DNA from 4 places in the Vibrio sp. 10N.261.46.E11 genome. Region 1 is predicted to be linked to each of the others. Evidence: predicted binding sites of a transcription regulator. Region 1 holds the regulator's gene; each other region holds the start of a gene.
What was found. Region 1 encodes CRP, which controls carbon source genes, mostly activating them, when cyclic AMP is high. Its sites were predicted from a motif close to TGTGANNNNNNTCACA; they were not measured.

Region 1 (7,506 bases):
TGGACGAGGTATCAGCGGGCTACGACGACAACCTAATTCTGGAAAAGATTCGCCTAAATCTCGTTCCGGGCAGCCGCATTGGTCTGCTTGGTCGAAATGGTGCTGGTAAGTCAACGCTGATTAAACTCCTTTCTGGCGAACTGAAACAACAGGGCGGTGAGCTGAGCTATTCGCAAGGCGTTAAAATGGGGTACTTTGCCCAACACCAATTAGAGACGCTGCACCCGGAAGAGACACCACTTCAGCACATGATGCAGATTGCGCCTAAGCACACCGAACAACAGCTGCGTGATTACTTAGGTAGCTTTGGCTTTCAAGGTGAAAAAGCACTGGATAAAGTGGCCCCCTTCTCCGGAGGTGAAAAAGCGCGTTTGGTATTGGCATTGCTGGTATGGCAAAAACCTAACCTATTGCTACTCGATGAACCAACCAACCACTTGGATCTCGACATGCGTCAGGCGCTGACTTTTGCATTGCAGACGTTTGAAGGTGCAATGGTTATCGTATCGCACGACCGTTACCTGCTGCGTGCCACTACTGATGATTTATACCTAGTACACGACCGCCAAGTAGCACCGTTTGATGGTGACTTAAGCGATTACTACAAGTGGCTAACCGAACAGCAGAAAGTTGAGCGCAAAGAAGCACAAGCATTGGCACCGGCAAAAGACGGTGCCAACAGTGCAGCAGCGAAAAAAGAGCAGAAACGTAAAGAAGCCGAGTTCCGTAAACTGACGGCACCACTGCGTAAAAAGCTGACTCAATTTGAAAAACAGATGGATAAATTAACTCAGGCTCTTGAAGAAGCCGAGCAAGAATTATCCGACACTTCACTGTATGAAGCTGAAAATAAGGCTAAACTGAATAAAGTACTCGCTCTACAAGCGAGCAGTAAGTCACAGCTAGAAGAAGTTGAAATGGATTGGATGTCCACTCAAGAAGAGCTTGAGCAGATGGAACAGGATATGGATAGCTTATGAGCCCAGAGCACGCCCCAATATCACTAACACTGGAACGACTATGGCAATTTAGCCTTCAGTATTACAGTGTGCGCGGTGTAAAGGATGCGTGCCTAGCTTTGCAAAACCAGTTCCACGGCAACGTCAATCTACTGCTGCTTCTCAAATGGCTTGATGAGCAGCAACTCTCTTTCGCGGAAGAAGAGTGGCACAAAGTACAACAATGCTTAAGCCGCTCTGAAACCTTGCTACATAGTTATCGAGATCTGCGTAAACACCTCAAGGCACACGTTGTTGATTCACTCTACCGTGAAGCCTTACAATTTGAGCTGCAGCTTGAGAAACAACAGCAATCCGATCTCGTCGACTGCATTAAGTCTCTTCAACTTACTGCGAACCAACAATCACCGCTCGCTTTACAGTACTGTCGTTTATTAGGGGCGGAAAATCTCTACGACGCTTTTTCTGAACCAGCCCCTCAGCCTTAACTCGTTACCTTTCCCTTTTATCCCATCAAGATCCAAGCTTAACCTCGATATTATTCAATCAGTTACCTATGACCTATTTTTGTCACCCGTATCAGTGAAACTCTTGCGCTTATGCCGAGAATCAACCAAGCTCAAATAAAAATGTGGGCGTTTCGCTAAAAGCTCAACACCTTACCAAAGCCCATAAAAGAAGCATGGACTGTTTTTATGACAATATTTACCGCAGCTGCTGGTTTATCTAATCCGCACTTACAAACCTTAGTGCCACGATTTATTAGAAAGCAGGCGTTGTTCAACCCTCAATGGCAAACTTTAGAAACACCCGACGGTGACTTTCTCGATCTTGCTTGGAGCGAGTCGCCAGATGGCGACAATCCAAATAGTGACGATATAAAGAACAAGCCGATATTCGTTCTGTTCCACGGTTTGGAAGGGAGCTTTGAAAGCCCTTATGCCAACGGACTGATGAATGCCTTTGCTAAAGATGGCTGGCTATCAGTGATGATGCACTTTCGAGGTTGCAGCGGAAAACCAAATCGCTTGGCTCGCGCTTATCATTCTGGTGAAGTCGAAGATGCGCGCTTTTTCCTAAGACATCTACACGACCAGTTTCCCAATAACCCTAAGGTAGCGGTTGGTATCTCTTTAGGCGGTAACATGCTGGCGAACTATTTGGCTGAGTATGCAGACGACCCATTGCTATCGGCGGCGACGATTGTCTCTGCACCTTTTGATCTGGCTTGTTGCTCTAGTCGTATTGAGCGAGGTTTCTCCAAGCTCTATAAGAAGTATCTACTCAACTCTCTAAAATCAAACGCCTTGAAAAAAGTTAACCTGCTACAGGAAAAGCTGGGGGTCACAGCGGAAACCATTAAGAAGATCACCAAACTGTATGAGTTTGATGAACAAATTACGGCGCCTCTGCATGGGTTCAAAAATGCCCAAGATTATTATGCACAATGCTCCGCACTGCCTAAACTCAAGAAGATCAAACTACCAACTCAGATCATTCATGCCAAGGACGATCCTTTCATGACCGATGATGTGATTCCAAAGTTCGTTCTGCCCGATAATATCGATTATCGGCTATTTCAAAAAGGCGGCCATGTTGGGTTCATTACGGGTAGCACACTCAAGCCAAGATTTTGGTTGGAAGAAGCATTACCCGCCTACTATGAAAGTATCCAAGATTCGGCATAATGACCGAGCCTTATTAAATAGCAGTAAAAATATTACTAAGCTCATTCATTTCTACATCAATAAACCTATCCATGAACATAAAAGAGAGAAGTATTTATGATCATCCCATGGCAAGACATTGCGCCAGAGACACTGGAAAACCTCATTAAAGAATTCGTGCTGCGTGAAGGTACAGACTACGGTGACATAGAAGTTTCACTGCAAAACAAAATTGACCAAGTGAAACATCAATTAGCCTCAGGAGAAGTGAGTATCGTGTTTTCTGAGCTGCATGAAACCGTTGATATTCAAGTCACAAAACGCTTCTAGGCTGCGCTCATAAAGGAGCCGTGTTATAGTGGTAAACGATTGCTAACAAGTAAGTTACTCAAAAGACAAGGGTTGTCATGTCCGCTAAACATCCAATTATTGCGGTGACGGGTTCATCTGGAGCCGGCACCACCACTACCTCAGAAGCCTTCCGAAAAATGTTCAATATGATGGACGTGAAGGCAGCTTGGGTTGAAGGGGATAGTTTCCATCGCTTCACTCGACCAGAGATGGATGTCGAGATCCGTAAGGCGCGCGAGCAAGGTAAGCACATCAGCTACTTTGGTCCACAAGCTAACGATTTTGGTGCATTAGAAGATTTCTTCCGTCAATACGGCAATGAAGGCACGGGAAAAGTCCGTAGCTATCTGCATACCTTCGATGAAGCCGTGCCTTACAACCAAATGCCCGGCACCTTTACGCCATGGCAAGAGATCCCTGAAAACTCAGATGTGATGTTCTACGAAGGTCTTCACGGTGGCGTGGTCGATGGTGACATCAATGTTTCTCAACACGTCGATCTGCTTATCGGCATGGTACCTATCGTAAACTTGGAGTGGATCCAGAAATTCGTTCGTGACACACGCGATCGTGGTCACTCTCGCGAAGCGGTGATGGATTCTATTGTTCGCTCAATGGATGATTACCTTAACTACATTACCCCGCAGTTTTCGCGAACTCATATCAACTTTCAGCGTGTCCCTACCGTAGATACATCGAATCCACTGAATGCAAAAGGGATTCCAAGTTTAGACGAAAGCTTCGTGGTTATACGGTTGCGCGGCATCAAAAACGTCGATTTCCCTTACTTGTTGGCTATGATTGACGGCTCATTTATGTCACGTCATAACACACTTGTGGTGCCAGGAGGCAAGATGAGTTTTGCTATGGAGCTCATTGTAAGGCCTATTCTGCAACAACTTATAGAAACCGGGAAAATAGGCTAACAAAACAACATTCTGGTTGATTACTTTTCATACCGTGATCATGTGCACAATTTTGCGTAAAAAATCGTAGCTTGGTCACGATTAAAATCAAGAAATAGTACCTGAAAAAGGATACTATTCTTAAACGAAACACAAGATAGCTTGCAGCGCTCAACGAGTGCTCTTATCCTAGCTACGTCAATTCAGGCTTAGCTAAAATATGGAAAGCGGCAAGCATACCCTGCAGAGGAAGTAAGATATTATGGTTCTAGGTAAACCCCAAACCGATCCAACATTAGAGTGGTTCCTTTCACACTGTCATATTCATAAGTACCCTTCAAAAAGTACTTTGATTCATGCTGGTGAAAAGGCAGAAACCTTGTACTACATCGTTAAAGGTTCTGTGGCAGTTCTTATCAAAGACGAAGAAGGTAAGGAAATGATTCTTTCTTACCTAAACCAAGGCGACTTCATCGGTGAGCTTGGCTTGTTCGAAGAAGACCAAGAGCGTACTGCATGGGTTCGTGCAAAATCTCCTTGTGAAGTAGCTGAGATTTCTTTCAAGAAATTCCGTCAACTTATCCAAGTGAACCCAGATATCCTAATGCGCCTTTCAGCGCAAATGGCAAACCGTCTACAAGTAACTAGCCAAAAGGTTGGTGACTTAGCGTTCCTTGACGTAACAGGTCGTATCGCTCAAACGCTACTAAACCTAGCAAAACAGCCAGATGCAATGACTCACCCTGACGGCATGCAAATCAAGATCACTCGTCAAGAGATTGGCCAGATTGTTGGTTGTTCTCGTGAGACCGTTGGTCGTATCTTGAAGATGCTAGAAGAGCAGAACCTAATTTCTGCACACGGTAAGACTATCGTGGTATACGGCACTCGTTAATCTCGATTAACTGAGCCAAAAATTTGAAAGCCACCAAATGCAAATTTGGTGGCTTTTTTGTTTTCTCAAGAGCTAGAGAGCAGATGCGAATGGGACACTTACAACTTCCAAACGTAAGCACTCTCGATGCGAAGCGTACCCGCACCTCTAGGGCAAAGCCCGTGCTCTTATGTTTCTTTAACCATTGGTGCTTTCAAAGATCTTGTCAGCTGATGCCGCGACAAATCCGGTATAAAGCTCACCATTGGCCATCGCATAACGCTTAGCGAACTCATAGAAGCCGCCAGGAATCATCTCATTACCTTCAACAAATGAAACTGGGACTTTGTCTGCCATTGTTGATGATTGCTCTAATAAGACCTCTGGAGAGCCTTTCACCTCGCCGCCAGATGCATTGATAGTGAAACCCGATTCGCTCAAATAGTCATTCACTGACTGTACTTCATCAAAGGCGTTAAGTTGATTTACGCTCACCGTAAAGTGGTTGGCACCGTAACCATGAGCCGCTAGCCAAGAAGCGTATTCACTCTCTTTTGCTAGCACTTGGAAATCTGCGAAGCTCAAATCCCAAAGACGACCACCAAACAAGAATTCATGACCTTGCAGTTTGCTAGCATCCACTTGATCAACCAACTTAGCAACGATCTGTTGTAAGTCGCTTGAACACTCTTCGACCTTCAACTCACTAATGAACACTTTTGGTTGTTTTGGATCTGGATGCTCGTAATGCTTAGCCACTAGCTTCTTGCTCTCAAACAAGTAATCGCCACATGCCTTGTAACCTAACTCAAGGAAAGGCTTGGCCAGTGTTTCAATCCCCAGCGGTGCAACATTGAAAGTACGCAGTGCAATATGATCATTAATCAGGGCTTCGTCTTCTTTCAGCAAGTGATGTACTTTCTCAGCCGATGGACAAAGCCTGTGAATGTAATCGTCCCATAGTGATTTAAAGAGTAGATCGGGCGTCATGGTGACTCCTTGTCAGAGGTTCTAGCAAGCTAGTAATTTGGATTAGAAAGGGAGAGGCTGGACATAGAGTCAGCAGCCATCAGCCTGTGACATACTTGTTCTATTATTATCTACCGCCCAATCTAGGTGTCGGACGTGGGTGAAAAGAGGAAGCGATAACACCGCTTCCTTATTACACAATCAATGAATCTGTTACTCATGAACCTAGAGCTCATAAGCTTATGATTCATCAAGTTAAAGCTTAAGAACCAAAACTACAGCTCAATACCTGGGCTAAATGTCGCTGGCAGTTGGGTTTCACCACCTTCCATTGACGCCATTGGGTAAGCACAGTAGTCCGCCGCGTAGTAAGCACTTGGGCGTAGGTTGCCTGAAGCACCCGGGCCACCAAATGGTGCATCACCACTTGCGCCTGTTAGTTGGCGGTTACGGTTAACAATACCCGCACGGATATGGTCAACGAAGTATTCCCATTCGGAATCGTCGGTTGAAACTAGGCCAGCAGACAAACCAAAGCGTGTGTCATTAGCCATTTCAACGGCTTGCTCTAGCGATTGGTAACGAACCACTTGCAGCAATGGGCCGAAGTACTCTTCATCTGGCAACTCAGCAATGTTGGTTGCATCGATAATGCCCGGAGAAACAAACGCCGCTTCACCCGCTTTTGCTTCTACTAGGCTGACACCACCTAACGATTGCAGATTAGCTTGCGCGTCCAAAATGAACTTAGCTGCAGCTTCAGAGATCTGAGGGCCCATGAAAGGTGCAGGTTCAGCGAATGGCTGATCGACACGAATCTTTTGCGTAGCTGCGACCAGTTTATCTAGAAGCAGATCGCCCTTCTCGCCAACAGGCACATACAAGCGACGAGCACATGTACAACGCTGACCCGCACTGATGAACGCCGATTGGATGATAGTGTATACCGTTGCGTCTGCATCACCGTATTGGTCGCTGATCACCATAGGGTTGTTGCCGCCCATTTCTAGTGCCAGCATCTTGCCCGGTTGGCCCGCGAATTGACGATGCAGGATATGACCAGTATTCGCACTACCCGTAAATAGCACGCCATCAAGACCTTTAGCATCAGCCAGTGCGATACCTGTCTCTTTAGCGCCTTGCACTAGGTTGATTACGCCAGCAGGAAGACCCGCTTCTTGCCATAGCTTCATTGCGAATTCACCCGTCCAAGGTGTCTGCTCTGAAGGCTTGAATACTACGGTGTTGCCCGATAGCAGAGCTGGAACAATATGACCGTTAGGTAGGTGACCTGGGAAGTTGTAAGGGCCAAATACAGCCATAACACCTAATGGACGATGACGCAGTACGATTTGGTTACCTGCCGCTTCACGCGAAGCTTCACCAGTACGTTCGTGGTACGCACGAATAGAGATGGCGATCTTGCCTGCCATCGCGCCCACTTCAGTGCGAGTTTCCCAAATCGGTTTACCCGTCTCTTTTGCGATAATTTGCGCGATCTCTTCGCTGTTCTCTTTCACTTTTTCCGCGAACTTCAACACAATCGCTTCGCGCTCTGCAAAGCTCAACTTTTTCCAAACTAGAAACGCTTCACGAGCCGCTGCTACTGCAGATTCAACCTGTGCTGGTGTTGCACTATCACCCTGCCACACTACTTCGTTGTTGTATGGGCTTACTGATGTCATGGCGTCACCTTGACCTGCCACCCACTGTCCTGCTATCCACTGAGTCATACTTCTATCCTTAAAATCTTCGACAGATAATCGCCGCTCTTACTGAGC
Region 2 (7,506 bases), on a different contig from region 1:
GAAGATTGCCATTGTTGTTGCTACTGCTACAGGTGTATCACGCAGGAACATCAGGCTCTTTGGTACGTTGATGTCTTCTGTAGATTTAGACGTGTCACCGAACTTGCTTCCAATGTAACCAGAAACTAAGTATGAGAATGTTGAGAAGTGACCCATCGCCAGTTGATCGGTACCCATCACTTTCTCTGTGTATTTTTGAGCAAGTGCAGGCATGATAACCATCAATGAACCCACAATGATCGAGCCAATCGCAACTAGAGCCGTGCCTTGAATGTTCGCAGTAGACAGGATTACTGCTACCAGCATAGACATGAACATTGTGTGGTGACCCGTTAAGAAAATATATTTTAAAGGTGTTAAACGAGCCAATAAAATATTCACAACGAATGCAAAGAACATAATAAGTGCCATTTCGTAGCCGAATGCTTCTTGTGCTAGTGCCACAATTGCTTCGTTATTTGGAATAACACCACTTACGCCGAATGCTTCAGTAAATACAACTGAGAAGTTATTTAGAGCGCCAACAAGAGCACCTGCACCAAAACCTAAAATTAGGAAACCCATTACGGTTTTAATGGTGCCTTTAAGAATGGTAGAAATATCTGCTTTCTGAGCAACTAGGCCAATGAAAGCAATTAAGCCTACCATGATCGCTGGCTCTTTTAATAAGCCGAGCATGAACTCGAAAAAGTTTTGCATAATTTTGACCTTACATGAAAGTTTTTAGTTGTTCTTCGATTGATGCTTTGTCAAAAATATTTTTAAGGCTGATGATGTTCTCTTTACCAGCGTCTTTTAGTTGGTTTGCAACGTCTGTCGCTGCTACCCAAATATCGGCATTGCTTGATGCTGCAGATGATAGATCTTCGTGATCAACTTCTGCTTCAAAACCAATTTTCTTAGCGACTTCTTTCACTGCCATTTCCATCATTAGAGAAGTACCAAGGCCGTTACCGCAAACTACAAGAATCTTTTTCATAATATTTGTCTCAATTGGATTTTAGGGGTTGAGAAACTGCGTTCTCTTATTGTGTGGGAGCATAGTAATGGAAACATTGAGATTTCAATAAGATCTCCATCACAAAGCTAAAATGAGATTGTGATGGATATCTCGTTAATTTGCAGTAAAGATCCAGAGTGAGACTTTGATCAAATTTAACTTTTCACTCGAATATGCAACGTATTTTATTGAGAAAGGCGGGCTTAATTAATTTTTTATATCAGAATATAAATCTATAGAGGCTTTATTGTAGAAAACAGAGAATTAATCGTATCGACCGTAGTCAGTAAGCATTTTCTTAAGCATGCTGTTAACGTCTTTGGTCTTTTTATTTCTTTTTGTTAGCTGGCTAAGCGAAGTAGGTTTTTGCGAGGCAACATTTTCACTGTCGACGTCTTCAGTTTTATCTTTCATTTTTTGTACTGCGGGCAATAACATTCTAATTTCTTCGTTATTGGCATTGGTCAGTACCACAATATTTTCAGATTCAACTTGAGTAATGGTTAATATCCCGTGTTTAACCGATTCAACCTTTTCACCAATCATAATTGACTCAGGCGCAACAGAGCGATCGGTAAGTTGACCTGTACGTAATTTCGCCGCGCTGATAGCGCGGATATTTCCGGTATTTTCAAACGCGACAATAACAGTATAGGTATTATAATATTCAACTACTGTCACATAGCCGTGTCTATTTGTTTTGAATCTAGCTCCATTGTTCATGTCGTGCGGAGCTTCCATTTTCTTCACGTGTTTCCTCTCTTAGTCTCGATGGCTGTTATATCTAATCAGCTCTATTGGTATTTTATAGATAATTATTTGGTGAGATCACACAAAGTATATACGCATCTAAACTTAAGATGAATCTTGAAGTCTCGGGAAATGAGGCAGAGCACAGAAAAGTAGTAAGAATCACACAGAATTAACTGAGTGATTACGCTCACACACTTACAGACTTAACATTACAAATTCAACTCCCTACAGATTGTTTACAGTTTTGATGCACGAAAACGACGACAAACAATACGTTTTGTTTAATCCTTGACCGCGCGATCGTTTGCGTTAAAAAATGTGATGAAAGTCTCACTTAACTGTTTATACTTCTCTTCCGGTTTTAAGCCGGTGCTTAGCCAATACAAGCCGTCACATGGATATGTGAATGACCCCACGGACCGGACCAGCTACGTTCCACTGCTTGTATAAGGTGATTTTTTACATGAACAACTCGTTGTTACATTCGCTAACCCTGTTAGCTCCTTCATCGCGTAGCGTTTTGCTTGCGGTTCTTTGTCCTATTCCTTTGATGTCATTCGTTTGGCTCATGTTCACTCTTTAAGGATTACTAGGACACATTATGAATATTCTATTTGGTCTTGTCGGTGTTATTGCACTGATTGCTTGTGCGTACCTGCTATCTGAAAGTCGTTCTTCGATTAACTGGAAAACGGTCTCTCGTGCTCTATTACTTCAAATCGGCTTTGCGGCCTTGGTGTTGTATTTCCCTTGGGGACAGTTGGCGTTAACAAGCCTAAGTAATGGTGTTTCTAGCCTGCTTGGTTTTGCAGACGCTGGTATTGCTTTCCTTTTCGGTGACCTTGCTACTGAAGGCTTCATTTTCGCGGTTCGCGTACTTCCAATCATTATCTTCTTCAGTGCTTTGATTTCTGCGCTTTATTACTTAGGCGTCATGCAAAAAGTGATTCAAATCTTGGGCGGAGCGGTGCAAAAACTGCTGGGTACAAGTAAAGCTGAATCTTTAGTTGCTACAGGTAATATCTTCCTTTCTCAGGGTGAGTCTCCTCTTCTTATTCGTCCTTTTTTAAAGTCTATGACTCGTTCGGAATTGTTTGCTGTAATGGCGGGCGGTATGGCTTCGGTAGCCGGCAGTGTGCTTGGTGGTTATGCTGGATTGGGTGTTGAGCTTAAATACCTTATCGCAGCAAGCTTCATGGCGGCTCCGGGTAGCCTATTAATGGCGAAGATCATCGTTCCTGAGCGCAGCACGCCGAGTGACTACGACCACATTGAGCTAGATAAAGCAGACCAAAGCAACGTGATCGATGCACTGGCAAGCGGCGCGATGAACGGTATGAAGGTAGCCGTTGCTGTCGGTACAATGTTGATTGCATTCGTGAGTGTGATTGCGATGGTCAACACTGGCCTAGAAAGCCTAGGTGAAACGTTCGGTTTTGCGGGCATTACACTGCAAGCTATCTTCGGTTACCTGTTCTCACCACTAGCGTGGCTGATTGGTATCCCGAGTGATGAAGTATTAATGGCGGGTTCTTACATTGGTCAGAAGATCGTAATGAATGAGTTTGTTGCTTTCATCGACTTCGTTGAGAACAAAGCGCTGTTATCTGAACACAGCCAAGTTATCGTGACTTTTGCTCTATGTGGCTTTGCTAACATTGGCTCGATTGCGATTCAACTGGGTTCAATCGGTGTTATGGCACCAGAGCGTCGCGCCGAAGTCGCTAACCTAGGTTTGAAAGCGGTAGCTGCTGGTACACTAGCAAACCTAATGAGTGCATGTTTAGCGGGTATCTTCATCCTGCTTTAATCTAGATTCAGTAAAATAGTTAGATTCAATAAAAGCGCTTAAATTTAGTAAAAGCGGGTATCTTGCTTACGGAGTTTACGTAAGAAGGTGTCCGCTTTTTTGTGCCTGTTGATTAAGTTGATTAAGTTGATTAAGTTGATTAAGTTGATTCAGATTCAAACCTCCACTTTCATTGCTCTGTGGTGTATCAGGCTCACTCGGAAGAGTAATAGAGCAAGCCTGTTTTATCCGATATAATTAAATATCATTAGGTTGCGATTAAGAATAACGGTAACCAAGTCCAATTAATCAAGGGTCTTCCCATGAATATGCGCGTTCTCATCGGTCTTATCACCGCCTTTATCGGCTTGTTTGCGATGGTTTATCTTATTGCTGGTGGTACTCAGTTTCCTATCTCTCAATGGCCGAAAGAGGCTTATCTCGGTTTGGTGTTTAGCGTCGTATGGGGCACTGGCGTAGCGGCATCGGTGGCGTACTTCTTCTCGGCATTGGTGTTTGTGACGATTGCTGTGGTTTGTTATGCGATTGGTTATAAGATCGGTGGACTCTTCTCTTCAAATTCTAACGTCTAAGTTTATTGAGGCGAACTAATGTTCATTGAAGTGAGATTTGTTTGAATGCACTGGCTCGATCGTTGGAAAGTGTATTGCTATCATCGAAAGCAGGCTAACCGCTCGAATGGCGATAAGGCTAAAGCTTTAGGGTGGACCAGCGAAGAGAGCCAATTATGTCGCTTTGAAGTGATTGCTCGTTCGGCTGACTTCGAAAAGAAGAGTATTTTAGATTTAGGTTGTGGCTATGGCGAGCTGTTCGAGCTGCTCGACAGCATCTATCGCATTCAATCTTACACCGGCGTTGACCAACACGCAGGCTTTTTAAAGAAGGCGAAGCAGAGCTATACAGAAGAGCGTTGTCGGTTTTTGTCGGGTGATATGAGCCAAATGAGCCTTGAGGTACATGATGTGGTTATCGCCAGTGGCTCATTGAATTATATCTCTCGCGACTCGGATTACCTGACTAACATGATCACTCGTATGTTTGAATTGGCGAATCAAACCGTGATTTTTAACCTTCTCAATTCAAGCCAATATCCTTCGCGTAATACTTTAATGAGTTATCACCCTCAAGGTGTCTATCGCTTCTGTAAAACGCTATGTGACGATGTCTCTTTGATAGAAGGCTATGCAGAAGGGGATTTCACGATAGTGATGAACAAAGTCGTATCCTGAGTCTGAATGAAGTGTTGGTGTGGTAAGAGTTAAAAAAGCCGCAGACCTTGAGAGGTTTGCGGATTTTTTTGGATCCTAAAATCAACTTAAGTGTTACTGCTAGTGCTTCAGCGGTTGATTTTCAACTAGCCCGTAAGGGATGCTAGTAAATACTTTTGGGTTACCTTCATAAGTCGGTGCTTCGTTCACTTGCTGCCAATCGAGTAGCATGATAGCGAGTACGTTGCGGTGCTCTCCATACTTGAGGTCAAAATCACCAGTGACGGAAGGGATCATACCTTTTGTCTTATCGATAGAAGCTTGAATAGCGAGTCGAGTTTTCTCTACAACCGGGTCATCTTCTAAGCCTGCAAGCAGGAAGGTCAATCCAACCTCTGCAATCACATCCTCTTTAGCTCGTAACAGGATCGTATCGATGTTTTCTCTGAAGTAATCGTAGATCCATTGGTGTTCTTGCTCGCTTACTTGGTGCTGGTAATACTCAGAATCTCCAAAGATCACATGTGTCATACCATAGATCTTATTGCCGTATTGCTGGCTTGAAAGCTTCTTGTCTTTATCGTCTGGGTAGGCTTTTTTGAAGGTATCGACAAATTCATCAACGACATCTTGTTCACCCAATTGGCGTAGCCAGTAAACTTGATTAGCGAGTTGGGCTGCCCACGCTTTCACCATATCTTCATTGGTCACGTATCGTGAAAAGTCATAACGACGAATGATTTCACGCAGTTTGGCATCGTTCTTGTGTTCTAAACCGTACTCATTGGCGCGCGCCATAGAGCCGAGAAGGTCAACACCAAGATATAGATATTCTGGCATGTGCTTGGTGATGTTGTAGCGTCGAACACTACGTTCATCGCTGTCGCCAACATAGGAAGCAACACGCTTTTCTGAGTACAGTACGATTTGTTCCATGGTGTGAACATCATTCGACAAGCGGCTGAGCTTACTTGCTACACGTGCCATGTCACTCCATACCGCGGCAGAATATTTGTCGTCTAATGTTTGTCGATACATACGCAAACCATAGTGACCCTCTTTGAATGCAGGCAGAGTGTAAAGTTGGCTTTCGTAGGTTGTGCGAATCAGATCGGCGGATTGTTTAAAAGATTGCTCTTGAGAGTCGAGAACACCAGCTTGTAATTGAATGTTTGGTACGCTTGTTGCTTGTATGTTAACAGGCTCTTGTATAGTAACAGTCTGTTGTGTGTCAAAAGCCGTTAGCGTATCTGAAGTAGCTTGTGCGTGAACCGCAACCGCAACTGAGATTGATAACAATGTGCACAGAGTTAGCGTTTTTAGCTTCATGTTCGTAAGGTACCAAGCTGATTAATTGTGAATATAAAATAACACTCATGAATCTTTCAATGTAAGGTTTTGGTCAATACATTGTAATCTTTAATAAGATTGATTCGATATTTGGTTCAGTAATCAATGTGTCTAATGGACTTTAAGTGATGAATGACTCAATAATGAAATGAGGACTAGGCTAAGTGTATGTATTTAAATAGCTTAACGGCATACTTAAAGAGTTAGTCTGATATGAGCAAATTTAAGAACAAAAAGGTTTAGGAGGTCTGAATGCCAAGTGGTTCTAGCAAGCAATGGCCTGCCAAATTATTATCTTTACTGTTTTTTTTAGTGGTAATGAGTGCTATCGAGTTTTTTCACTCTAAAGAGTTATCCTATCTTAAAGATGAATCCTACTCTGAGGCAAAAAAGCAACTATCGATCATACGTTCTCGAATAGAAGCCGCGATCGTGTCAGATATGTATATCCTCAATAATTTTTCTACTCTTGTGACGATAAATCCAGACAGCGATATGAAGAGTTGGAACAAGATCGCTGAGAATATCATTCGAGATGGATCCCACATTCGTCTGATTGGTCTGGCTGAAGATGACATCCTAAATTTCGTATACCCAATGGAAGGCAATGAGCAGATTCTTGGTATAGATTATCGAGATCATCCAACCCAATGGGAGTCGGTTGAAATTGCCAGAAATATTGGCAACACCTTTATCGCTGGTCCTTTTGAGCTGTTTCAAGGTGGTCAAGCTATCATTACGCGAACACCGATCTTTCGAGACCCGCCTTTTAACCAAGACTATTGGGGTGTATCCAGCGCCGTTATTAGCTTAGATGAGCTGTTTGAAGATGTCGGAATTGGGCTACTGGAAAACAAGTACGAACTCGCGATTCGTGGTGCAAACAGTTCGGGTAAAGATGGCGCGGTCTTTTATGGCTCTCAGGACGTATTTGATAATGCTTTTGTGACTGAACAGGTGAGCTTTCCATACGGTGGTTGGTACCTTGCTCTCTCTGGTAATGAGCATGTGTTGATGGATGTGCAGTGGTATCGAATTCAAGCAGTAAGATTGGTGGGTTACTCCATAATGTTAGTGTTGGCGTTTGCCTTCTTTACCATTTATCGCCTGTACCGAATTGCAGATAGCCGCTCTATGCACGATGAACTCACCATGCTACCGAATCGTCGATACTTCATGTACAGCCTTAGGCAGGCATTTACCACCACTCAAAAGCAGAGAGCGAGAACCTTTGCGGTGGTAAATATCGATCTCGATGGATTTAAAGCAATCAACGACACGTTTGGTCATGCGGCCGGCGATCAGGTGTTAGTTGAATGTGCCAAGCGTATAAAGAGTGAATTGCGCGGTTCAGATATCGTCGCAAGGATAGGAGGGGACGAGTT
Region 3 (7,506 bases), on a different contig from region 1:
CTAGAGGACCAAGAATATCCGGTGGAGCACCAATGCTCGCATCCATCACTAAGTTGCCTTCATCAGCCCATGTCTCGCTGCCAGAATCTGCAACGCCTACCGCTAAGTCACGGTACAGGCCAACCGCCATGCCTTTCTCTTCAGCCAGAGACTGTGCATCGTTGATTTGGCAATCAGCTAACCATTGCAGGTACATGTATAGATGCACTTGATCTAGGTTATCTTTGATGTATTTCTGTGTTGCTGGGCTTTCAAATGTACGGAATTTCTCTGGGAATACAGGCCAGCCCCACATACCTGAATCTTCAGCGTGTAGTTCACCATGTAGAGCATCAAACGCCGCTTGATGCATCAGGCTTTCACCGCCCTCTTCAACGAACGCTAAGAACGCTTGTGCGCGGTCGCTGTTTTTGTCTAGATGACGAGTCTTAAATTCTGCGAATAACAGAGGTAAGATGCTCATCTTCAGCTCAGACACTTCAGTGTAATTCACCCAGTGCGCTTCACGAGCTTTCTGTAGGCGCTGCTGGAACTCGGCGCTGCCTACCGTTTGTTGCGCTTCCGCGCTTAATGCGAACTCAGGAACTGAACTCACATCAATGTATAAGACGTTCAACCAACGACGTGAAGACGGGCTGTATGGGCTCGCACCTTCCGGGTTCGCAGGGAACAGTGAGTGAATGGGGTTTAGACCAACAAAGTCACCACCGCGAGACGCGATATCCGAAACAAGCTGTTTTAGGTCACCGAAATCACCAATACCCCAGTTGTGCTGAGTTCTTAGCGTGTACAGTTGAACACTTGGTCCCCAAAGCTTTTTGCCTTGCTCAATAGGTGACTGCTTGAAGCACGCTTTTGGCGTAATAATCAACGTCATCTCGTAAGGTTTCTTACGGCGCTTACGACTCACAATGAGCTTGTGATAACCCCATGCCAAATCACTTGGCAATGCAAACACTAAAGGGCCACCCTCGGCACGCTCGTCACGAACGACTTGAGATTGAAGATAGCCTTCAAGTACCTCTCCTTGCTCGGTTTCTAAGCGCCAGCTGAACTCACTTTCACGAGCACTCACACCCAGATTGAGTGTCACTTCTACTGGCTCACCGTCACGCAAGACAAGAACCGGGTCTAATACATCTTTTCTGTGCTTTCTTTCTGCAGATTTAAGCAGTGCATCATCGCTGCTTGTATCGTAGCCCAATGAAGCCAATAGAGACGTAATCGTCTCTTCTGATACTTGTGCTTCATAGCCCCACGCACTAACGTAACTATCGGCAATATTTGCCATTTCTGCGACTTGTTTTAATACGGTCTGTTCTTTCATCGCTCTCTCCGAAAACGTTCTGACGCTTTCAATTTTTGTAGGGTTGTCTATTTAATTTTTACTAATCAATTAGCTTGTGACAATCAGTTTGTAAGCATTGCTATCTGAATAAGCCGTCTATTTGCTCACAAGCTAATTGAGCCAAGGCAGAAACTGCCTTGGCTACTTTGCAACTATTAACGGTTAACCGCTTCAAGTTTCCAAATGTTGTTCACGTAGTCGCGAATTGAGCGGTCTGATGTGAACTTACCAACCAATGCCGTGTTAAGAATCGCTTTCTTAGCCCAACCAGCTTGGTCTTTGTATTGTGTGCCCATGTCTTCGTGTGCTTTCACATAAGATGCGAAGTCAGCAAGACATAGGTAAGGGTCACCACCGTCTAGTAGGCTATCAAACGTTGCACGTAGAAGACCGGGTTGACCTGGAGTGAACTCATCGCCAGTCAGTAGATCTAGAGATGCTTTCAATAGTGGGTCTGCATTGTAGTAATCGTATGGGTTGTAACCCTGAGCTTTCAGTGCAACAACACCGTCAACTTCTAGGCCGAAGATGTAGATGTTTTCATCACCAACTTCTTCACGAATCTCAACGTTTGCACCATCCATCGTACCGATAGTTAGAGCGCCGTTTAGAGCCATCTTCATGTTACCCGTACCTGAAGCTTCTTTACCAGCCAGTGAGATTTGCTGAGAAACGTCTGCCGCAGGGATGATGATTTCAGCCATGCTTACACGGTAGTCAGGGATGAATACCACTTTCAGCTTGTTACCGATGCGAGGATCGTTGTTGATCTTCTCTGCAATCTTGTTAACCGCGAAGATAATCTCTTTCGCTAGGTGGTAACCCGGTGCTGCTTTCGCTGCGAAGAAACATACGCGTGGCTCACACTCGAAACCAGGTTCGTTAAGAATACGGTGGTACAGAGACAGAATGTGTAGCAAATCTAGATGCTGACGCTTGTATTCGTGCAGACGCTTAATTTGAACGTCGAAGATAGCGTTAGTATCTAGCTCGATACCCATGTTCTCTTGAACCCAATCCGCAAGACGCTGTTTGTTTTCTTTCTTAACAGCCATAAATTCTTTTTGGAATTTCGCATCTGTTGCAAACTTAGCGATGCCTTCTAGCTGCTCAAGTTTTGCTGGCCACTCAGAGCCAATCTTACCTGTGATTAGATTAGATAGACCTGGGTTACAGAACTTCAACCAACGACGTGGCGTGATGCCGTTCGTTACGTTAGTCAGTTTACCTGGGAAGATTTCGTTGAACTCTGGGAACAAGTCTTTCTTAACAAGTTGAGAGTGAAGTGCAGCTACACCATTTACTTTGTAAGAACCAATCACACATAGGTTTGCCATGCGAACCATGCGGTGGAAACCTTCTTGGATGATAGAAAGCTTCGCTTGTTTCTCACCGTCACCAGGCCACATCTTGCGAACTTCTTGCATGAAGCGGTGGTTGATTTCAAAAATGATTTCCATGTGACGTGGAAGAAGACGGTTGATCAGCGATTCAGACCAAGTCTCTAGCGCTTCTGGAAGTAGTGTGTGGTTCGTGTAAGCGAACGTATGTGCACTGATTTCCCATGCTTGATCCCAAGATAGACCTTTCTCGTCGATTAGGATGCGCATTAGCTCAGGAATCGCAATCGTTGGGTGCGTATCGTTCAGCTGAATCGTTTCTTGCTTAGGCAGATCTTCTAGAGAGAAACCTGCGGCTTCGTGGCGGCGTAGAATATCGCGAACTGACGCTGCTGAGTGGAAGTACTGCTGCATTAAACGCAGTGTCTTACCTTTCTCGTGGTTGTCGTTCGGGTAAAGTACTTTAGTGATGTTACCTGCATCGATTAGCGCGTGTTGCGCTTCGAAGTAATCACCGTTGTTAAAGCTTGCTAGTGAGAATGGTGCGATTGCCTGACATTCCCAAAGACGCAATGGGTAAACCGTGTTTGACTCGTAACCTACGATAGGTAGATCCCAAGGCATTGCTTTTACTTCCATACCTGGAACCCAAGTACGAACTTCTTTACCGTCGATGAATTCAACTTCTACATGACCGTAAAAACCAATGTGTTGTGCTAGCTCTGGACGAGCTACTTCCCATGGGTAACCTTCAACACCACGCCATGCGTCTGGTGCTTCTTGTTGACGACCATCTTGGAAAGACTGTTTGAATAGGCCGTATTCGTAGTGAAGACCGTAGCCTACTGTTGGGTACTCTTGAGCTGCACAAGAATCCATGAAACAAGCAGCAAGACGACCGAGACCACCATTACCTAGCGATGGATCGCGTTCTTCTTCTAGAAGGTCAGTTAGGTTTTGGCCTAGCTCTTCCATTGCATGAGTAATCTGTTCGTACAGACCCATGCTGATCAGGTTGTTACCTGTTAGACGACCAATCAAAAACTCTAATGAAAGGTAGTTAACGCTCTTCGCGTTTTTGATTTTTTCATCATTTTCAGTTTCTAGCAGATCAAATGTTGTCAATTCTGCTAGCGCACGCCCCATTGCTAGGTACCATGCGCGGCTATCTGCGTTTTCAATCGTTGTTGCGTAAGTTGCAGATAAATGCTTTTTAACGCTTTCTTGGAACGACACTTTATCGAAAGTTTTTTGCTGAGTTGGTTTCATTTCAGAAATCTCGCTTTTAATAGTTCTAATTCATCTGTGACATATCGTGCATGGTCACCATTAACTAAACATCCTCCCGTTAATACGACTAACTAGGAGTAGATGAGAGGGCGTAGGGGGCGTACCGATGTAAGGTTAGTGATCTGACTCTCATGTTCTAACTTCGAACAAAAAGTTGGAGTGACTAAGATCACAAGCTCCCGTTCGATAACTTAACTTCAATTGATGTGAGTTTTATTTAACCGGAATAAACTGATTAGCAAATCTGAGTTTGAGATCACGAAATTATTTCCCACATATCATCTTTTGCATAAATTTCAGTGTAAGACCGAACAAAGTCACATTCACAAACCACCACACAACGTGAGCAAAGTCTCAAATTAAGGGCGTAGAAAGCCAAAAACATGCAAGACCGCAAGGTTTCTGAGGAGAATCATAGTCGGTGCCATTTTTCTTCACGTAACATAAGCACAGACTTAAGTAATTAGGCAGATGTGATTGGGCAACTCTTTTACGGTTTTAGAATCCCCAGAACATAGGCCACGGAATAGGTGAAAAACTTCGACATGTGGATCCCTTCGAAACTGACTCGTCCCGGCCGCTTACACAATGCAATCCTACGACCTAGGGTTCTCGATCTGCTCCAAAACGCAGATTGCTATAAGCTTGTATTGTTCCGTTCTCCTGCGGGCTATGGCAAGACCACCATGGCTGCACAGTGGCTGTTAGATAAGCCGAATGTGGGTTGGTACAGCATCGATGATAGTGACAACGATGCCTTCCGTTTTATCAACTACCTACTCCAATCACTCAATAAAGCGACTCAAAATTCCTGTCCCAATGCCCAAAAACTGGCAGAGAAACGACAGTTTTCATCGCTGCATTCTTTATTGAGCGAAGTATTCGCCGAGATGTCGGCCTATCATCATGAATGTTTTCTTGTTTTAGACGACTACCATTTAGTCAACAATGATGACATTCAAGAAGCAATGCGCTTTTTCCTCAAACACATGCCCGACAATCTCACGCTAGTTGTAACCAGTCGTGGTACACCACCCCTAGGTACGGCAAACCTTCGCGTTCGAGACTTAATGATCGAATTAGGTAATGACTCGCTGGCTTTTGATACCGAAGAGACCACACGCTTTTTTAATCAGCGTGTTGCCGATGGTATTGATGACACAACGGCAGACAGTATTTGTACCTATGTAGAGGGTTGGCCTTCTGCACTTCAACTTATTGCGCTGCAAGCTCAACATCAAAAGCGTACGCTTGCACAGTCTGCGGAGTCTTTCTCCCACTTAAATCAAGCCCACCTGTGGGACTATTTGGTTGAAGAGGTTTTCGACCTGTTAGACCAAGAAACTCGACAGTTCTTGATGCAGTGTTCAGTGCTTGATCACTTCAACGACGAACTGGTTTGTGCGCTAACGCAGCGTGAAGACGCACTGGGTATGATCGAATCATTAAATCGATTCGGTTTATTCATCTATCCGCTTGAAGGCGAAAAGAACTGGTATCGTTTCCATAACCTGTTTGGTGAGTTTTTGGCACATGAGCGTCAAGCTCGAATTCCTCAACAAGAAGCAGAGTTGCACCGAAGTGCCGCGAAGGCGTGGATTAAACAAGACACACCACACCAAGCACTACGCCATGCACAGCGCGCTGAAGACCCAGAACTGATCATTCAAATACTGACTGATCACGGTTGGCCGATGTTCAACCAAGGTGAGCTTTCCTCTTTAGAGATGGCGATCAAGCAACTGACTACGGATCAACTCTATAGCGACCCTAAACTGTCTATGCTACGAGCTTGGCTAGCACAAAGTCAGCACCGCTACGAACAAGTAGGAACATTATTGGAAGAGGCTGAAACTCAATATCAAGCTCGAAATATTGAACTCGATACTCAGCAGCAAGGGCAATACAACGCGCTACGCGCGCAAGTTGCGATCAACAGCAATGAACCTGAAAAAGCCTTAGAATTGGCAGAGCTTTCGCTAAGTCAGCTGAACACCACCGTTTATCGTAGTCGTATTGTTGCGACCTCTGTTGTTGGTGAAGTCAATCACGTAATGGGCAACTTAAGCCGTGCACTGCCAATGATGCAGCAAACAGAAAAACTTGCACGCCAGTACCAAGTTTACCACCAAGCGCTTTGGGCAATTCTACAGCAGAGCGAGATTTTAATTGCACAGGGTTACGTTCAAGCGGCATTCGAGCTGCAAGACAGTGCGTTCAAATTGATCGAAGAACACCAACTAAAATACGTGCCTCTGCATGAATTCTTACTGCGTGTTAGAGCGCAAATATTCTGGTGTTGGAACCGACTAGATGAAGCGGAAGAGTGCTGTTACAAAGGCTTGGATATCCTTGGTCACCATTCGCCAAGTAAGCACCTGCACAGCTACTCAATGCTGGCTCGTATTTCACTGAGCCGCGGTGAAATTGATAAAGCATCTAAGTTTATTGACCAAATTCAACACCTATTGCGTCAATCAACTTACCACGTGGATTGGACAGCGAACGCTTCCCTTTCTTTGATTCTTTTTTGGCAAGTAAAAGGCAATAAAGAGGCGATACGTGATTGGTTAAATGTGGCTGTTCGACCTGAATCGGCAAGCAACCACTTCTGCCAGCTTCAGTGGCGAAACATCGTAAGATCTCACATCATTCTTGAGCAATATGAAGAAGCGGAAGAAGCGTTGGCGTTCTTGAAGAGTGAAGCACAACGTTCACACCTGATCACGGATACCAACAGAAACTTGATCGTCGAGGCCGTATTACGCACGCAAATCAACGATGAAGACAGCGCACGCGTGCTACTTGAAGAAGCGCTTCATATGACTAACCAAACCGGTATGGTCGGCAACTTCTTAGTAGACGGCGGGACTATCGGACATATCTTGGATAAGCTGAGCAATAAGCCTGGATTGGGCGATTTAGAACGTCATCGTGCTCAGCAGATCATGAAAGATATCTCAACCACCCAACGTAGCCGTTCGGTTCACTTTGACGAAGATTTTGTCGAGAATCTGGTTAATCACCCGAATATCCCTGAGCTTGTGCGTACCAGCCCACTCACCCAGCGTGAATGGCAAGTACTTGGCTTGATCTACTCCGGGTTCAGTAACGAGCAGATAGCTCAAGAACTCGATGTAGCAGGTACCACCATCAAGACTCACATCCGTAACCTTTACCAAAAGCTAAATATTGGTAACCGTAAAGAAGCGATAAGCACAGCAGAGAACTTACTGCAGTTGATGGGGTACTAAACGATTCGAGATTGATTCGAGATTGATTCGAGAAAAGCTTAAGCTAGTTACCTATGGTGACTGGCTTTTTTTTCGTTTGGAGCATGGGGTTAATAGCAGATAGCAGATCATAAAGAGCCAAACGACAGACAAAAAAATAGCCAACCGCAATAATCGCGATTGGCTCTATATATTTGTGAACAAATCATAAGTTCACTAACAACGTCAGTTGGCTAGGTGACCCTCGGCTTAAGAAGGGTCAATGTATATAATGCAGTTAGCGTGCCAACTTTAA
Region 4 (7,506 bases), on a different contig from region 1:
TGATGGTTACATCAATATTGTGCGACTAATTTCGACGATTCTTGAAGATACTTCACACACCTGATAGTACTTAAATAGAGACTCGACAAATTAATAATAAGCCAGAGGTGTCTATGGACCATAATCTGAAAAATGCCCTACAAATAACAATGTTTATCTACGCAATCATTCTCTCATTTGGCTTTATTGCAATTGGTAGTTAATACCATCTATTGCGAGGCTGGGTTTTTATACTCAGGGAATAATGAATAGTGGGATTATAACCAATATTGATACAGCAATAGACTTAGACTATTACGCTAAGTTTATTGCTGGAAAAACAGCACTGGTCGCTCAAGGTGGTGGACAGAGAAGTATTTTTACTTCTGGAGTGCTGGATGCCTTTCTTCTTTCTAATTTTGACCCCTTCGACGAGTTTTTTGGTACCTCTGCAGGTGCTCTTAATTTGTGTGCTTATCTGTGCCGTGATAAAGGTCTTGGCCGTTCTTTCCTTCTCGACCTTACAACGTCCCCTGAATTCTTCAATCTCTTTTCTTATATACGACACAGAAAGAACCTTGGATTAGAATGGGCCTTAGAACAAATCATGGCTTACCCATACAAGCTTGATTTGGATTTAGGACGACAAACACTAGGCGATCGCCATTTCTATGCAGCCGTCACGGATTCTAAAGACTTACGAGATCACTACTTTCCAGTATTGGGTGAAGACTGGTACAAAGTGATGATTGCAACCTGTGCGATTCCTCGCTTATACAATGATGAAATCTTTATTGGCGACAATGCTTATGTGGATGGTGGTGTATCAGCTTGTATCCCGGTTCAAGAAGCATGGCGTAAACAAGCCCGTTCCATTGTTGTAATTCGAACTGAGCCAGCGTTCGAGGAACAGGTTGAAGTTCAAGTTAACAGTACGGGATTAAAAACACCCAAACCGATATCAGCCGAAGAACTGGAATGGTTTCGCGAATCTTTTGACAGTGTTCAAGGTCATTGGCAACAAAAAGTGGAACAGTGGAAAACCGATTGGAGCTCTTTCTTTCAACAACAAATCCTCAGCTCAAAAGAACAGAAGCGCGACAGATCACATTTGGATCTGCTTAATGGTGGTCGATGGTTATTCGGCGCTGATGATATCTATCGTTTGAGTCATTTGATTGGTGATAAGTTTGATTCCGGTTTAGCGGATATGCTGATGGTGCATTACCAGACTTACTCATTGACCCAGAATTTTTTGAACTCTCCACCAGACGATGCATTTGTCGTGCAAATAGCCCCAAGTAAACCGCTGAAATCAAGTTCATTAATGAGCAACAAAGAAGATTTACTGCACGATTACGAATTGGGGTTAGAAGCGGGTTACCGATTTGTAGAGACTTATACCTCTACGGAAAATGCCCGCAGTTCATACATGCCACAGTTGGGTTCCATTGCTGCTGAGAAGTAATGCTTGAGGTTGATTAATAATATTTGAAGTTGATGAGTTAGCATTCCGTTAGTTAACTATATCTTTAGTAACTATATTTTTAGTAACCATGTCGTTGACTAGTAATGGCGTTAATTGTTGATGTTATTAACGAAGAATATACTGAAATGAAAAAGGGTTATTGAACTTGGTTCGATAACCCTTTTTTGTCTTTGAAATTATGCTAATCGTTTCGCTTTACGGTCAAACATTAGGTGACAGGCAAGATTCTCATACAGTTGGTCGACCCCGCCACATCCATAATGTCGCCTTGAGTGACGATCACGAGATCACCAAACTTAAGATGCTCTTGCTCTTTTAGGCAGGTGAGCGTAGATAAGGCAATGTCAAAACTGTCTTTGGCTTCTGTCTCGAAGTAGATAGGTGTCACACCTCGATACAAGGTGCAGCGATTAAGTGTTCCTTCGTTACGAGATAGCGCATAGATAGGCATGTCAGCACTTAGGCGAGACATCATCAGTGCAGTGCGGCCTGACTCAGTGAGAGTGACTACGCCTTTAATGCCTTCCATATGGTTTGCCGAGTAGATAGTCGCCATCGAAACGGTTTCTTCAGCGGTCACAAACGTGCGATCAATACGGTAATTGGATTGGTTGTTAATACCTGCCATCTTTTCAGCACCAATACATACTTCAGCCATTGATTTTACGGTTTCGACCGGGTAATCACCTGCAGCTGTTTCACCTGAAAGCATGACCGCATCTGTTCCATCAAGTACTGCATTGGCAACGTCCATGACTTCGGCGCGGGTTGGCATTGGCGCTGAAATCATCGATTCCATCATTTGGGTTGCGGTGATCACCGTTCGATTAAGCGCTCTAGCACGGCGTATAAGCTGTTTTTGTACTCCGACTAACTCAGGGTCGCCAATTTCGACTCCGAGGTCACCACGAGCCACCATGACAACATCTGAGGCCATTATGATGTCATCCATGTTCTCAACAGTGGCTACCGTCTCTGCTCGCTCTACTTTTGCTACAAGGTGAGCTTCTAAACCAGCTTCTCGTGCGAGCTGACGAGCATAGTGCATGTCTTCGCCGTTGCGTGGGAAAGACACCGCGAGGTAATCCACTTTGATTTGTGCGGCGGTGACGATGTCGCGCTTGTCTTTTTCTGTCAGCGCTTCTGCGGAAAGGCCGCCGCCTTTCTTGTTTATGCCTTTATTATTCGAGAGAGGGCCGCCAATGATGACTTCGGTATGAACGCGACAACCCTCCACTTCGGTTACTTTTAGCTGCACACGACCATCGTCGAGCAACAGGATGTCGTTAGCTGAAACGTCGTTAGGTAATTCTTTATAATCAAGACCGACCGCTTGTTGGTTGCCTTCGCCTAAACCAAGGCTACTGTCGAGAGTAAATTGGTCACCAACGGCAAGTTGGATTTTGCCATCTTTGAATGTTGACACTCGAATCTTGGGACCTTGTAAGTCACCGAGAATAGCGATCTGAGTACCAAGTTTTTTGGCTATTGCTCGGACATTTTCTGCACGTTGTATATGGTCGTCGCTAGTGCCGTGAGAGAAGTTCATACGGACGACATTGGCACCGGCTTTGATGATCTCTTCAAGCACGTTACCTTTATCAGTAGAAGGGCCTAGCGTTGTGACGATTTTCGTTTTTCTTAATTCGGCTGTCATGAATACTCCTAGAGTGAGGCCAAGTAATCTATTAAAAGACTAGGGCGTGTTGATCTTTCGAGCTGATTTTTGCAGCGAGTTGCTGGGTATTTATACAAGGCAGAGGCTTTGATGTGTAGCTAGCCTACATGAGAAGCCGATAACGTAGTAGAAATGACCAGCAAACGCTGCCCGAAGGGTTCGGGCTGGGCGCCCCCGCAAAAAGCGTTTTACTCTTTGTTGAGGGAGATTTGCTTAGAATGACTAGGCTACTTCTCCCTCGCCGCGATTAAAACGCTTTTATCTCGAACAAAGTTTAACCACGAAAGGTCAACGCGCCTTAATTAAGTATATGCATTAATTGATTATTTATTGGGAGCTAGGAGGATATTTCTTTATTTGTATCTAATTATTGAATTCAGGGCTCAATAACGATGTTTCATTGAGAAAATTAAGTCTCAATTTATCGATGTAGGTACTAATTTTTCTCGAACTATTTGACTAGATACACAAAGATTCATGTATATACGTGATACGGGTCACGGCGATATACCAAGTGACTTCACAATTACTTCGCAAAGTAAAAAAATTACCTCGTTGATGATTTCTGGAGCGTAAAATGTACATGGCTCAACCGGGCCATATTGATCATATCAAACAGGTCAATGCTGGTCGTGTATATAAACTAATTGACCTTAAAGGTCCTATTTCTCGTATCGATCTGTCCAAGCAAAGTGAGTTGGCCCCGGCGAGTATTACTAAAATTACCCGTGAACTCATTGAAGCTCACCTTATTCATGAAACGACGGTTCAAGAAGCCACGACTCGTGGGCGTCCTGCTGTCGGTCTGCAAACCAATAACGAAGGTTGGCAGTTTCTGTCGATGCGTCTTGGTCGCGGATACTTAACGATCGCGCTCCATGAATTGGGCGGCGATGTGCTTATCGATACCAAGATTGATATTCATGAACGTGACCAAGACGATGTACTTGCGCGTCTTCTGCATGAAATTGATGAGTTTTTCCAAACTTATGCCGAGCAACTCGATAGGGTAACAAGTATTGCGGTTACGTTACCGGGGCTTGTGAATTCTGAGCAGGGAATTGTGTTGCAGATGCCACACTACAACGTTAAAAACTTAGCGTTGGGTCCTGAGATCTACAAAGAAACAGGTCTACCGGTCTTTATTGCCAATGATACCCGAGCGTGGGCACTAGCAGAGAAGCTGTTTGGTCACTCTCAAGATAACGATAATTCCGTTTTGCTCTCGATTCACCATGGTGTAGGCGCAGGGATCATTCTCGACGGCCGAGTATTGCAAGGTCGCCACGGTAACATCGGTGAGCTGGGTCATATTCAGATCGATAAACAAGGCAAGCTTTGCCATTGTGGTAATCATGGCTGTTTAGAAACGGTTGCGAGTTCACAGGCTCTCCGTGAGCAAGTCAAAGAAAGACTGGCTAATGGCGAGGCATCATCACTAACGGCGTTTGAAGATGTCACAATTGAACAGATCTGCGCTGCTGCTGCTGATGGTGATCCACTGGCTGTTGAAGTGATTGAACAGTTAGGTCGTTACTTAGGTGCCGCGATAGCGATTGTGATCAACCTTTTCAACCCAGAGAAAATTTTGATAGGTGGTGTTATCAATCAGGCTAAAAGCGTGTTGTATCCTGCGATTCAAAAGTGTATCGAAGAGCAGAGTTTATCGGTTTACCATCAAGATTTAGAGCTGGTGGAATCTCGATTCTATAAACAAGCCACCATGCCAGGTGCTGCGCTTGTTAAACAAGCTTTATATGACGGCCAATTGTTAATGAAAGTGATTGAAGGCTAACCCTTTTTTTATCGTTTTTAGCCTTCCTTGACCCCTTTCCATGCACTTAAACTATGTATAACAGCATTTGTTGTACTTAGTTTAAGCATCTGTGTATTTGCGCTTTGCTTTAACCTATCGAATTAGGCTATTGTAGCCACAGTTATTATTTGTCACTAAGGTGTTGTATGTCTGGCGTTTTAAATTCTGTTGATCAGAGAACTAAACTCGTCGGTGAAAACCGTCTGGAACTCTTGTTATTTAGCTTAAATAGTCGCCAACTATTTGCGATTAACGTATTTAAAGTTAAAGAAGTCTTAAAAGTGCCTGTACTCACTCGCTTGCCAGGCTCTCACCATCATATTACGGGTGTTGCTTCTTTGCGTGGTGAATCTGTACCTGTGATTGACTTACGCAGTGCGATTGGTTTCCCACCATCACGTGATGAGACTCAAGAAAACAACTTGATCATTACCGAATACAACCGAACCGTTCAAGGTTTCTTGGTTGGACAAGTTCGTAATATCGTGAATACGACATGGACAGAAATCCAACCGCCACCAAAGACTACGGGTCGAGCAAACTACCTAACTGCTATCACGCATATCCAAGAAGAAGAGCAGCACAAAATCGTTGAGATCATCGATGTTGAAAAGGTGTTAGCGGAGATCATCGATTACGATGTGTCGATTTCTGACGGTGTTCTAGATCAGCAGTTAGCGAATGAAATGGTTGGCCGTAATGTGCTTATCGTGGATGATTCATCAACAGCGCGCAACCAGATCAAAGGCACCTTGTCGCAACTTGGTTTGAACATTATCGAATGTTGTGACGGCTTGGAAGCTCTGACTTTACTTAAGAAGTGGTGTGATGAAGGCAAAGACATCAATCAAGAAATATTATTGATGATCACCGATGCTGAAATGCCAGAAATGGATGGCTATAAACTGACTCATGAAGTTCGAACTGATCCTCGAATGCATGACTTGTTTATTACGCTAAATACTTCATTAAGTGGTAGTTTCAATGAAGCCATGGTTGAGAAAGTAGGGTGTAATCGCTTTATTTCTAAATTCCAACCAGACCTCTTAGTTGAAGTGACTCAAGAGCGAATGCGTCAGATTTTGTAATTAATGCAGCTGTACGGAAGCGGACGTTGAGGTATAACTCAACAACTTGAATTTAAGGGAAGCGGATGCTTCCCTTTTTCGTTTCTAGCGTTTCTTGGAGGGCAACTTGATTCGTTAATGAAAATCTCGGGATTTGGTGTTCAAACCAACAATTTCATCAGTTATATCGATAAGTTTCCCCGCAATCACATGCACGACTTCGCCTTCCTTCTCTAAGACTCCTTGTACCTTTAAAGCCTTCGCTGTCAGGTAAGCTTGCTGCTGCGCGCGTGCAGTGGCTCCCCATACCACGACATTAATATTGCCCGTGTTATCTTCTAATGTAACAAAGGTAACACCTGCCGCGGTTCCGGGAGCTTGTTTTCCTGTGACTAATCCAACAACCGTGACCATAGATTTGTGTCTTTGCTGTATTAAATCCTTCATGTGTGTGAATCGACCTAATCGTCCCGCTTCTTCTAGTAAAGTGATTGGGTGTTTGTTCAATGAAATTCCGACACTGGTGAAGTCTTCGAGTAGATCTTGCATCTCATTGGGTTTGTGCAGTGCATGTTCGTCATGTCCATCCCCAACATCGTCATAGACTTGGCTAAACAGAGGTAAATCAGAAGCGGAGTCCATGATTGCCCAGCGCGTCTGGAAACGGTCACCCGAAACATTATGTAGCGCGTTGGCTGATGCGAGTAGCTCGATATCTTTCTTATTCATCGATAACTGTTTCACCTGGCTAGGATGGCGATAACCAGAATGCGGACGATTGGCAAGTACGCTCTGGATACCGTGCTCACTGAATCCTTTGATTTGTCGCAGCCCTAATCGAATCGCTAGACCATTCTGATGAGAGACAACCATGTGGTCGTTTTGAGAAGCGTTCACACATACCGGAAGTATCGTCACATTGTGTCGCTGTGCATCTTGAACCAACTGCGATGGACTATAAAAGCCCATGGGTTGGCTATTCAACAAAGAAGCATAGAAGCACTCAGGGTAGTAGCATTTCAACCAAGCTGAACAATAGGCTAATACCGCAAAGGAAGCCGAGTGGCTTTCAGGGAAACCGTATTCACCAAATCCACATATCTGTTTAAAAATCTGTTCGGCAAACTCGGTTTCGTAGCCACGCTTTTGCATGCCTTCGATGAGCTTGTTTTTGAACTTAAAAACGTTGCCATTCTTCTTCCAAGCGGCCATTGCGCGTCTGAGCTGATCCGCTTCACCCCCTGTGAAACCTGCGGCAACCATCGCGAGCTTAATCACTTGTTCTTGAAATATCGGTACTCCTAAAGTGCGCGAGAGTACCGATTCAACATCCTTAGATGGATAGCTGATTGGCTCAATACCATCGCGACGCTTTAAGAATGGGTGCACCATATCACCTTGAATTGGTCCTGGACGCACGATCGCGATTTGAATCACTAGGTCGTAATAAGTTTTCGGCTTAAGCCTTGGCAGCATA

Region 2: a site for CRP is predicted at 2,071-2,086, ahead of AB4407_RS01810 (NupC/NupG family nucleoside CNT transporter). Genes of this name have one in related genera too.
Region 3: a site for CRP is predicted at 4,137-4,152, ahead of AB4407_RS01280 (glycogen/starch/alpha-glucan phosphorylase). Genes of this name have one in related genera too.
Region 4: a site for CRP is predicted at 3,633-3,648, ahead of AB4407_RS08370 (ROK family protein). Genes of this name have one in related genera too.

Annotation. Positions count from the first base shown of each region.
Region 1 covers NZ_JBFRQW010000031.1:13,681-21,186, forward strand. Annotated here, with positions in the region: gene AB4407_RS10260 (ABC transporter ATP-binding protein) at 1-980, shown strand, start outside; gene AB4407_RS10265 (TIGR02444 family protein) at 977-1,447, shown strand; gene AB4407_RS10270 (hydrolase) at 1,655-2,647, shown strand; gene AB4407_RS10275 (YheU family protein) at 2,744-2,956, shown strand; gene AB4407_RS10280 (phosphoribulokinase) at 3,034-3,903, shown strand; gene crp (cAMP-activated global transcriptional regulator CRP) at 4,145-4,777, shown strand; gene AB4407_RS10290 (DUF1338 domain-containing protein) at 4,955-5,746, opposite strand; gene astD (succinylglutamate-semialdehyde dehydrogenase) at 6,001-7,458, opposite strand; gene astA (arginine N-succinyltransferase) at 7,498-7,506, opposite strand, start outside.
Region 2 covers NZ_JBFRQW010000002.1:318,938-326,443, forward strand. Annotated here, with positions in the region: gene AB4407_RS01795 (PTS ascorbate transporter subunit IIC) at 1-699, opposite strand, end outside; gene AB4407_RS01800 (PTS sugar transporter subunit IIB) at 710-979, opposite strand; gene AB4407_RS01805 (hypothetical protein) at 1,265-1,741, opposite strand; gene AB4407_RS01810 (NupC/NupG family nucleoside CNT transporter) at 2,355-3,563, shown strand; gene AB4407_RS01815 (hypothetical protein) at 3,866-4,135, shown strand; gene AB4407_RS01820 (class I SAM-dependent methyltransferase) at 4,181-4,792, shown strand; gene AB4407_RS01825 (DUF3541 domain-containing protein) at 4,892-6,100, opposite strand; gene AB4407_RS01830 (diguanylate cyclase) at 6,374-7,506, shown strand, end outside.
Region 3 covers NZ_JBFRQW010000002.1:189,784-197,289, reverse strand. Annotated here, with positions in the region: gene malQ (4-alpha-glucanotransferase) at 1-1,327, opposite strand, end outside; gene AB4407_RS01280 (glycogen/starch/alpha-glucan phosphorylase) at 1,504-3,957, opposite strand; gene malT (HTH-type transcriptional regulator MalT) at 4,524-7,232, shown strand.
Region 4 covers NZ_JBFRQW010000024.1:21,633-29,138, forward strand. Annotated here, with positions in the region: gene AB4407_RS08355 (YnhF family membrane protein) at 114-203, shown strand; gene AB4407_RS08360 (patatin family protein) at 245-1,447, shown strand; gene pyk (pyruvate kinase) at 1,677-3,125, opposite strand; gene AB4407_RS08370 (ROK family protein) at 3,724-4,941, shown strand; gene AB4407_RS08375 (chemotaxis protein CheV) at 5,109-6,050, shown strand; gene AB4407_RS08380 (error-prone DNA polymerase) at 6,165-7,506, opposite strand, start outside.